2 regions of the Robertmurraya sp. FSL W8-0741 genome follow, and region 1 is predicted to be linked to the other one. Evidence: riboswitches for the same ligand, from Rfam matches in the RefSeq annotation. Region 1 holds a riboswitch; the other holds the start of a gene.
What was found. Region 1 has a riboswitch for S-adenosylmethionine ahead of NST02_RS13785 (hypothetical protein). Riboswitches for the same ligand answer to the same signal wherever they lie in the genome.
Positions count from the first base shown of each region.

Region 2: it holds a riboswitch for S-adenosylmethionine, as region 1 does, so the genes downstream of both, NST02_RS06305 (methionine ABC transporter ATP-binding protein) here and NST02_RS13785 (hypothetical protein) in region 1, are expected to answer to the same signal.

Region 1 is NZ_JBBOQG010000001.1:2,845,633-2,850,291, forward strand. It holds gene NST02_RS13775 (MBL fold metallo-hydrolase) at 1-757, opposite strand, end outside; gene NST02_RS13780 (hypothetical protein) at 1,113-1,307, opposite strand; gene NST02_RS13785 (hypothetical protein) at 1,889-2,212, opposite strand; SAM riboswitch class I at 2,280-2,383, opposite strand; gene NST02_RS13790 (M14 family metallopeptidase) at 2,548-3,579, shown strand; gene fdhD (formate dehydrogenase accessory sulfurtransferase FdhD) at 3,595-4,434, opposite strand; gene NST02_RS13800 (hypothetical protein) at 4,460-4,603, opposite strand; gene NST02_RS13805 (heavy-metal-associated domain-containing protein) at 4,622-4,659, opposite strand, start outside.
Region 2 is NZ_JBBOQG010000001.1:1,303,326-1,307,984, forward strand. It holds gene NST02_RS06295 (MFS transporter) at 1-642, shown strand, start outside; gene NST02_RS06300 (SCP2 sterol-binding domain-containing protein) at 826-1,182, shown strand; SAM riboswitch class I at 1,313-1,416, shown strand; gene NST02_RS06305 (methionine ABC transporter ATP-binding protein) at 1,629-2,657, shown strand; gene NST02_RS06310 (methionine ABC transporter permease) at 2,647-3,315, shown strand; gene NST02_RS06315 (MetQ/NlpA family ABC transporter substrate-binding protein) at 3,328-4,194, shown strand.

The DNA.
Region 1 (4,659 bases):
ATGAAAAAAAGGTAATTGGATATTTCTTGCTAAATAGCTCCGCCTGTATCTCATACTCTGTTAGCCCTTGTTTTCGTAAAGCTAACGTTTTTCCCTGTAACTCCTGCAAATAATGAAGTTTTTTTGTCAGCGCCTTGCGCCCATCTTTGACGAAACCTGCATGGCAGCAAAACATTTCTTCAAAGTCATACGTTAATACCGTTTCAATAGATTGAATAATAAGGGGAATATTCTCTTCACGTAAAACGAGTTTTGTTTTCGCAGTCACATATAAATCACCCGAAAATAGTTGACCTGTTTCCCGATTTAAAAAAGACAGATGATCGCTCGAATGACCAGGCGTGGCAATCACATCCCAAGTTGCAGTCCGCGATGAGAAGGTTTTAGACAATGGACGAGCATGATAGGGCTTTCTTGTTCCCCAAAAAAACTTGCGATACTTAGGGTAATCTGCTTTTTTTGCACATTGTTCAATCGTCATCTCATTTTGATAGATTGGAAGCTTAAGCTTGCTATGTAAATAGGCTGCACCCCCTGTATGGTCCTCGTGATAATGTGTGATTACAACTTGTTCGAGAGTAGATTCTGCAAAAAAAGGGGTAAATTCATTGAGTAAAACTTGCGCACCTGTATCAATAAGAACACCATCCAGTTCAAAACAATAAACATTCAAATGAACATTGTGAAAAGTAACCAGTCCTTCGATATAACGGACATTGCCCTTCTCCCCCTTAATGGACCGTTTTTTTACAAACAAATAACCACCACCCTCAACTGCACCTACTTGTAAGATAACACAAAATGAATGACTATTCATTATAAATTTTCAATTTATTCAAACACTTTAATTTAATTCGCATGCCTTGATTGATGATAGTAAGGAAGATAATGTGAGGAGGAATAAAGATCGTTTTCTTTCATGATCATCGCTGTACCAACGGTTAAGACCGGCTTGCACTAAACGGCGATACACTAGCATTCAACAACAGTTTCTCAGCAATAAAAAAAGAGCATTATCATAATGCTCCTCTCATTTTGCCCAATAGTGAACGTTCTCACTTTATGGATGAATAATCAAATTTTTTCATTAGCCCTGCAGAAAACGGCAATAGCTAATCTTTAATAAGATGATCTATTTTTTCTTCGATGTATTGAGTCTCTAAAAAGTCAAGCTTTAATGCTAGATCAAGATAGACTGGACTATTTGGGCCACTTTTGTGATATAGTTCGTTCTTTTTGGAGCGAAGAACACTTATCTCTTTAAGTAATTCCGTATTTTCAAACGGAACTAAATTCTGCACTTTCATCTAAACTACACCCCGCTGAAAATTTAAATGCTTGCTTTAACAATAGAAAAAACTGTTAAAATTTCGTTTTCCTAACTATCAAAGCAACACTGATAGTAACACAGCCCAACTAGCATGTAAATAATCAACTAACGGGTCAAAAAACTGAAAATAATTTCGAAATACTATATTATCTTGTGTCAAACCTTCATAAATATAGAAAAATATAAAATATCTCCCAACTTACCGCAAAATATTAGTTATATTATAATAGCATTTCGACAAAAAATAAAAAAATTGTCAAATTACAGAACATTAAGTTAGTTGCTATTTTAGATTAACAGGTGTACAGACTGCATATAATGATTCTACTGGTGCAGAAATCTCAACCTTAACAACCTTAAATTCACTACTATGTTTGCTATTCTCTCTCTTCATGATTATTTGCTTTTCTTTCACGACCTTGTTCCTTCCCTTCTCATGTTAAATGTACACAATGCTAAGCAAAATAAGGATGAAATCCTCCCTAAAGAAGATCAACCTTATTTCGCACCGAAGATATTATATGCGAGAAGTCGTAAAAAGTGTTTCTGTCCAAAAAATCAAAAAATCTGATCTAAATAATTTCCATAGCCATTCAAAATCATGAGCCCCTGTTTTTGTAGTTCATTCCATATTTCTCGATCCAATGCATATGGATCCTTTTTTTGCAGAACATTAATTTCATGTTCTGAAAGTAACAGTTCATAATCATTGTCAACATTTCTGGCAGTCCAAAGATAATTCTCCAATTTCATGATCATGACTTTATAAGAATTATCCCATTCCTGCAATTGACGCTCGATTGTTTTCGATACATGTATTAAAAAATCCTCTTCATTAAAATACTTTGCCATATAACTTCTTGCAGCCCCACTAATATTCATACAATTCATCTCCTTTGACGGTCACAAAAAAACTCCTTTTGCATTGGATACAAAAGGAGTTTTTACCGTTTTATCATCCAAAGCTTCTGCTTTGCTGGTTGGAGCACCTTGCATACATACAGGTTGCTGTGACGTCTTAGAGCCAGTTCTCTCGGTCACTCTTGATAACTATTTAATTTGCTTTTATTATAGACGAAATAATGCATGAATTTCAATTATTTTCGCTTGAAATCATATTCAATTGCCAAGAAATGAATTCTGGTCGCAGTGCGGAAGCAAAAATTACTGTTGAAAAAAATTCATGAAAATGGCTTCCTTATAGCAAAATAAAGAATATGAATACATTAAAAAAACTGCTTAATCTGAAATGGATAGTTATTATGCTCATTTTGTTTATTCCAGCTACCCCATCTTTCAGTCGCACCCATGACATCAACACGAAAATGATCTATACGTATGAAGCTTTAACGGAAGACTTATATAAGCTTTCGGAGCTCTACCCAGACATGCTTACTTACAAAGCACTTGCCACCACTACCTACGGAAGAAAAGTATGGGCAGTTAAATTAGGACATGGCAAACGAAACATTTTGATACATGGTGCTCACCATGCCAGAGAGTGGATGACCAGTGCTCTATTAATGAAAATGCTTCAAACGTATTTAACAGCATACGAAAATAATCAAGCTATAAATGATTTCAGTCCCAATATCTTGAATCAAGTATCGATTTGGTTTGTCCCTATGGTGAATCCTGACGGAGTAACGTTGCAACAATTTGGACTCCATGCCTTCCCTGCTAATATTCATTGGAGTCTCGTAGAGATGAATGAAGGCTCAATTCATTTTGTTCGTTGGAAAGCAAATATTCACGGAATAGATCTAAACCGACAATACCCTGCTAATTGGGAAAATTTAAAAGGGGTTAATAGAAGACCTAACTATCAATTTTACAAGGGTAGAAGACCTTTGGAGGCAGTTGAAGTAAAGGCGCTTGTTGAATTCACCCGTAACATTAAACCAGAAATTGCCGTTTCTTATCATTCATCTGGAAATGTGATTTTTTGGGGCTATCATCAATGGGGTCTTACCCATACAACTAATTTTACCGATGATTACTATACAATTGCTGAAAAAGTTTCGGATTTGACAAATTACGAATTGGAGGAGCCTGCTTTTCACCAACAGGGCGGCGGCTTTACCGATTGGTTTATAGAAGAATTTGAAAAGCCCGCTTTTACAATAGAAATCGGCTCTCTAGTCGAAGACAGCAGCTTACCGCTTACTGCCTTCCCGTCAATTTGGGAACACAATAAAGCAATCGGCCTGTTTCTCGCTGAAAAAACGCTGCAAAAATCCAAAGAATAGCAACAAAAAGAGCATTTAAATGCTCTTTTTGTTTGGAAAAAAATTCTCCTCGTCAATACTGTTTGAAATTAGCACTCTCTCTGGAAATGTATAAACATTCAAAGATTGACCCCTAATAAAACCAATCGTTGTAATGCCTAACTGCTCCGCTAGTTCTAAAGCTAGTTCAGTCGGTGCTGACTTAGAAAGAATAATTTCACATCCAATCTTCGCAGCTTTTATTAAAATTTCAGAAGAAACTCTGCCACTGAAAACCAAAATTTTATCTCGAATTTCAAGCTTATTTTTCATGCAATTGCCATAGATTTTATCTAAAGCGTTATGGCGGCCAATATCCATTCTCGTTAAAATAATTCCGTTTTGATCGCAAAGTGCCGCATTGTGTACTCCCCCTGTTTGTTGAAAAACTATCGCAGCTTCCTCCATTTTAGCCATAAGGTGAAACACTTTTTCAATTGATAACTTTACTTGGAATTTGTTTATTCTTTTGCTTGTTAACGCATCATGTGCAAAGACGAAGCTCTGCCTGCTCCCCCCACAGCAAGAATTAATATAGCGTTTATTTTGCAGCTTTTCATAAAAGGGGTTTATTCGCTTCGTTTTAACATGGGCATAGCCTTCATTTTCTTGAATCCACAATTCATCAATATCTTCAATTTTTTTGATCACTCCTTCTGAAGCAAGAAAACCGAGCGTTAATTCCTCCAAGTTCTCTGGTGAACAAACTAAAGTAGTCCATTCTTTTCCATTTATTTTGATCGTTAAAGGGTACTCTGTTACAACCGCCTCATCTTTAACAACTATTCTTCCGTTTTGAAAGCGCATCGTCCTGCGCATGGTTGCGATCGGCTTCATATCATCGTCCTTTCGTTCATCGCTTTTATTCCATTGGCTCGTATAGATGAAATTTTCGATCCTGTTGACAAGCCTCGCAAACATGCAGATAGCCCATTTCTATTTTGTCACTATCCTTTTCAGTAGGGCTCCATTCTTCCTCAATTCCACAGACTTCACATACTCTCATTTCATATCCTCCCACTCATCATTTCGAGACTCCAAAACCAGAATCAATAATAGCTT
Region 2 (4,659 bases), 1.5 Mb from region 1:
CTGCCATTAAAGGAGAAAATACAGCAGCAACGAGAAGGGTTCAAAATCATCCTCTTATTCGCGATAGCACAATTAATTATAGGAATTGGAGCAGGGCTTGTTATCCCTTATTTGAACTTGTATTTTGCAGATAGATTTATGGCTTCAAACTCAATCATCGGGATAATTATTTCATTAGGCCAAGCTGCTACAGCAGTCGCGATGATCATAGGACCAATGATGGTTAAAAAGTTTGGAGAGGTAAAAGCAGTTGTTATTCTTCAATTATCATCTTTACCTTTTCTTTTACTTACAGCATACACTGAAAATTTAACATTAGCAGCAATTGGTTTTCTGTTTCGGCAGGCGTTGATGAATGCGGGAAATCCGATTCAAACGTCGCTGATGATGTCGAAGGTTAATGATTCTGTAAAAGGCTTAGCGAATTCGATAAATCAAATGGTTTTCAATCTTGGATGGGCCGTGATGGGACCCGTCTCAACTGGAATTGTGATCATGTATGGAGCGTATTGGGGGTATGCAATAGTCTTTACGATCACAGCGTCTCTTTATTTAATTGGCTCTATTTATTTCCTTACTGTTTTTAAAAGCATAAATCGTCCAGCTGGTGCTTCGACAGCAAAATCGGCTCAATCACAATAACCAACATATTTCTCGGGAAATTTTTACATAAAAACGTTGTATTTTCAGTACAGTCGCTTAAATTGATATTGATGTGAGGTGTATGCTGGTATTTGTCGAATCAATTTTAAAGGGGTTTTTCTTCTTGAATCGAAATAGTTCAAGTAAAAGAAATGAAATTATTTTCATATAGGAGGGCTACCATTGCTGGAATTGCTTCGTATATTGGTTGATGAAGTAAATGAAAGAAGTCACTTAACCCCTTTATTACATAAAACAATATCTGTTCAATTGATTGCTGATGAAGAACAAGCGATTTTACAAATTGAAGATGGAGTGCTGCGGATTTATGAGGACGAAAGGAATGCCGCTAACGTTTTTATAATGGGTAAAAAACAAGTTATGGAAGCAATTATAACGGGAAATTTGAAATTGAGAAAAGCAATTGCAGCCCAAGAAGTAGATTGGCAGGGGAGTTTGAGAACCGCTTTATTATTAGAATCTTTATTTCGTCTAGCAATTCCAAACTATATCGAAAAGAGACCAAAGGCTTTCAAATAATCAATTGACTTAACTGTTAACACTTCTTAGAGGATTGGGGAATCCATTCGAGTGTTTAATATTTTCATTGACATGTTCGTTATTACATGTTATGATAACACCCATATTCAACATGGAATTTAATAGTGTGCTCTTATCAAGAGAGGTGGAGGGATGTGCCCGATGAAGCCCGGCAACCGTCAAGTGATTGAAATGGTGCCAATTCACACAAAGCATTGCTTTGATAGATGAGAGAAAGGACATTTTATAACGCATGCCTTTCTGCTTGTCTGCAGGAAGGCATTTTTATGTAGTTTGGAGACGAAAATTATTTCTATGTTGGAACAGCATGTTCTTATGAATGAAAAACGCTTGTGAGCTAAAGCTATGAATGGCATAGTTGCCAGTGTTTATAAAACTTGGTTATCTCATAAGAATAATAGGATTTAAAAGTAGGTGAATAATATTTGATTTCCATACAAAATGTGAAAAAAGTGTACTCTTCTCTCAAAGGAAAAGTTGTAGCTGTCGATGATGTCAGCATGGAAATAAATGCAGGTGAAATTTTTGGCGTAATTGGTTATAGCGGTGCGGGAAAAAGTACACTGATAAGAATGCTTAACGGTTTGGAAATTCCAACGGCGGGCTCTGTCACTGTTGCTGATAAACAAGTGTCGCAAATTAAAGGTCAAGAACTGCGCAAGGCTCGCCAAGAAATCAGCATGATTTTCCAGCATTTTAATTTACTTTGGTCTAGAACAGTTCGCGAGAATATTGCTTTCCCATTGGAAATTGCCGGTATTCCAAAGAATATCAGACTTAAAAGAGTGGATGAATTGATTAAGCTTGTTGGTCTTGAAGGTCGAGAGGATGCTTATCCCTCACAGCTAAGTGGTGGTCAAAAGCAAAGGGTGGGAATTGCACGTGCATTGGCGAACAATCCTAAAGTGCTGCTTTGTGACGAAGCGACTTCTGCACTCGATCCACAAACAACAGATTCCATTTTAGAGCTCTTGGTCGATATTAATAAACGTTTAGGTTTAACGATTGTTCTCATTACTCATGAAATGCATGTGATTCGCAAGATTTGTCATCGGGTTGCTGTTATGGAAGATGGGAAAGTGGTTGAGACCGGGAAGGTGTTAGAAGTATTCAAAAACCCGCAGCAGAAAATTACGAAGCGGTTTGTTTCGCAGGTGACAGAGCCAGAAGAAACGAAAGAAACGATTGAGCATTTACTTGAACGTTACCCTCAAGGTACGGTAATCCAATTAGGGTTTGTTGGTGAGTCTGCAGAACAGCCATTAATTACAAATCTTATTCGTAATTTCGAAGTGACCGTTAATATTTTGCAAGGCAAGATTTCTCAAACGCAAAACGGCTCATATGGTACATTGTTTATCCATATTGACGGAGAGGCTTCAGAAACTTCAAAAGCAATTGATTTTATTACGTCCCAGCAGGTTGGAGTAGAGGTGATAAAACATGATAAATGAGCTCTTTCCAAATGTGAAATGGGATAAAATGTGGGAAGCAACAGTAGAAACGCTTTATATGACAGGGATTTCGGTAGTTGCAACCTTTATTATCGGCATTATACTAGGTTTATTACTCTTTTTAACAGCTAAGGGAAATATTTGGGAAAATGCATTTGTGAATAAAATTATTAGTGCTTTTGTTAATGTATTTAGATCGATTCCTTTTATTATTCTGATTGTTCTCCTTATCCCCATTACGAAATTCTTGCTTGGTACAATGATTGGGGAAAATGCTGCCTTGCCAGCATTAATTGTTGGAGCTGCTCCCTTTTACGCAAGAATGGTTGAAATTGGCTTAAGGGAAATTGATAAAGGGGTTATTGAGGCGGCTCGATCGATGGGGGCTAAAACAAGCACGATTATTTGGAAGGTATTGCTGCCTGAATCAATGCCAGCGCTCGTTTCCGGTATTACGGTGACTGCGATTGCTCTAGTCGGCTATACAGCAATGGCTGGAGTTATCGGAGCTGGTGGACTCGGAAACCTTGCTTACTTGGAAGGATTCCAACGTTCAAGAAGTGATGTTACGTTAATGGCAACGATTATTATTTTAATCATTGTATTTGTCATCCAATTTATTGGAGATGTCATAACAAATAAATTAGATAAACGATAAGGAGTGTTTACTATGAAAAAATGGTTAGCTATTTTTGCATCTTTTGCACTAATTTTATTTTTAGCTGCATGCGGAAGCACGAATAATGATGCTGAAGATGGCGGCAATGCAGATGGAGAAGGGGCCGAAACTGAAACTGAAGAAACGACTACCCTTGTTGTAGGAGCATCAAATGTTCCACATGCTGAAATTTTAGAAAAAGCGAAGCCAATTTTAGCGGAAGAAGGAATTGAACTTCAAATCGAAACGTTCCAAGATTATGTTCTTCCCAACCAAGCATTAGCGGGTGGGGACTTAGATGCGAATTACTTCCAACATATTCCGTATTTGAATGCGCAAATTGAAGAGCATGGCTATGATTTCGTTAATGCAGGTGGAATTCATATCGAACCTATCGGTGTGTATTCAAAGAAATATGATAGCTTAGATGCTTTACCTGATGAAGCACATATTATTATTAGTAGTTCTGTCCCAGATCATGGTCGTATTTTATCACTTCTTGAAAAAGAAGGCTTGATTACTCTTAAAGAAGGTATTGAAAAAACAGCAGCAACCATTGATGATATTGTCGATAATCCGAAGAACTTACAATTTGATACAGAATATGAAGCATCTCTTTTGCCACAAATTTATAATAACGATGAAGGTGACGCTGTTCTTATAAATTCCAACTATGCAATCGATGCTGGATTAAATCCACTTGAAGATTCAATTGCAATTGAAGAAAGTGATTCACCATATGTGAATGTTATTGCTGTTCGCAGTGGAGATGAAAATAAAGAAGCGATTAAAAAGCTTGTTGAAGTACTTCGTTCAGAAGAGATCCAAAACTTTATTTTAGAACAATATGAAGGTGCAGTTGTTCCAGTGTCTGAATAATCATGAGAAAACCAGTTCCATTTTTGGAGCTGGTTTTTCAATGTCGTCTACTAAGCTTATTTATTGTGGATAACTATTTAATGGGTGCATCTACGCTTAGCGTATGCAGTAAAATCTAAAAAATATTGGTAATTGGATTTTTGCAACTTAATTGTTTGTGCGGAAGTGAGTATGAATCCTAGGAACAAACTGTTTTCGATGTTCCGAAAATCTCCAGCTGTTGATTTTTGGGGATTGAGCGATCATCATCCTATGTTGAGCAAGCAAGCCTGCAAAACTATGTTGTTTTTATCATTGATGTGGTGAGTAAAGTCTACAATTAGAATGGTGTGAAGATATCATTTATTTTAAAGGATACTGGTTGAATTGTAAGAAAAGTTAACAAGTTTCGACGCTTATTCCTGAATATTGCTATTCAAAGGGAAATATGCTTGAATTTCCATTTTGAGTTATAACCTGAGTGGT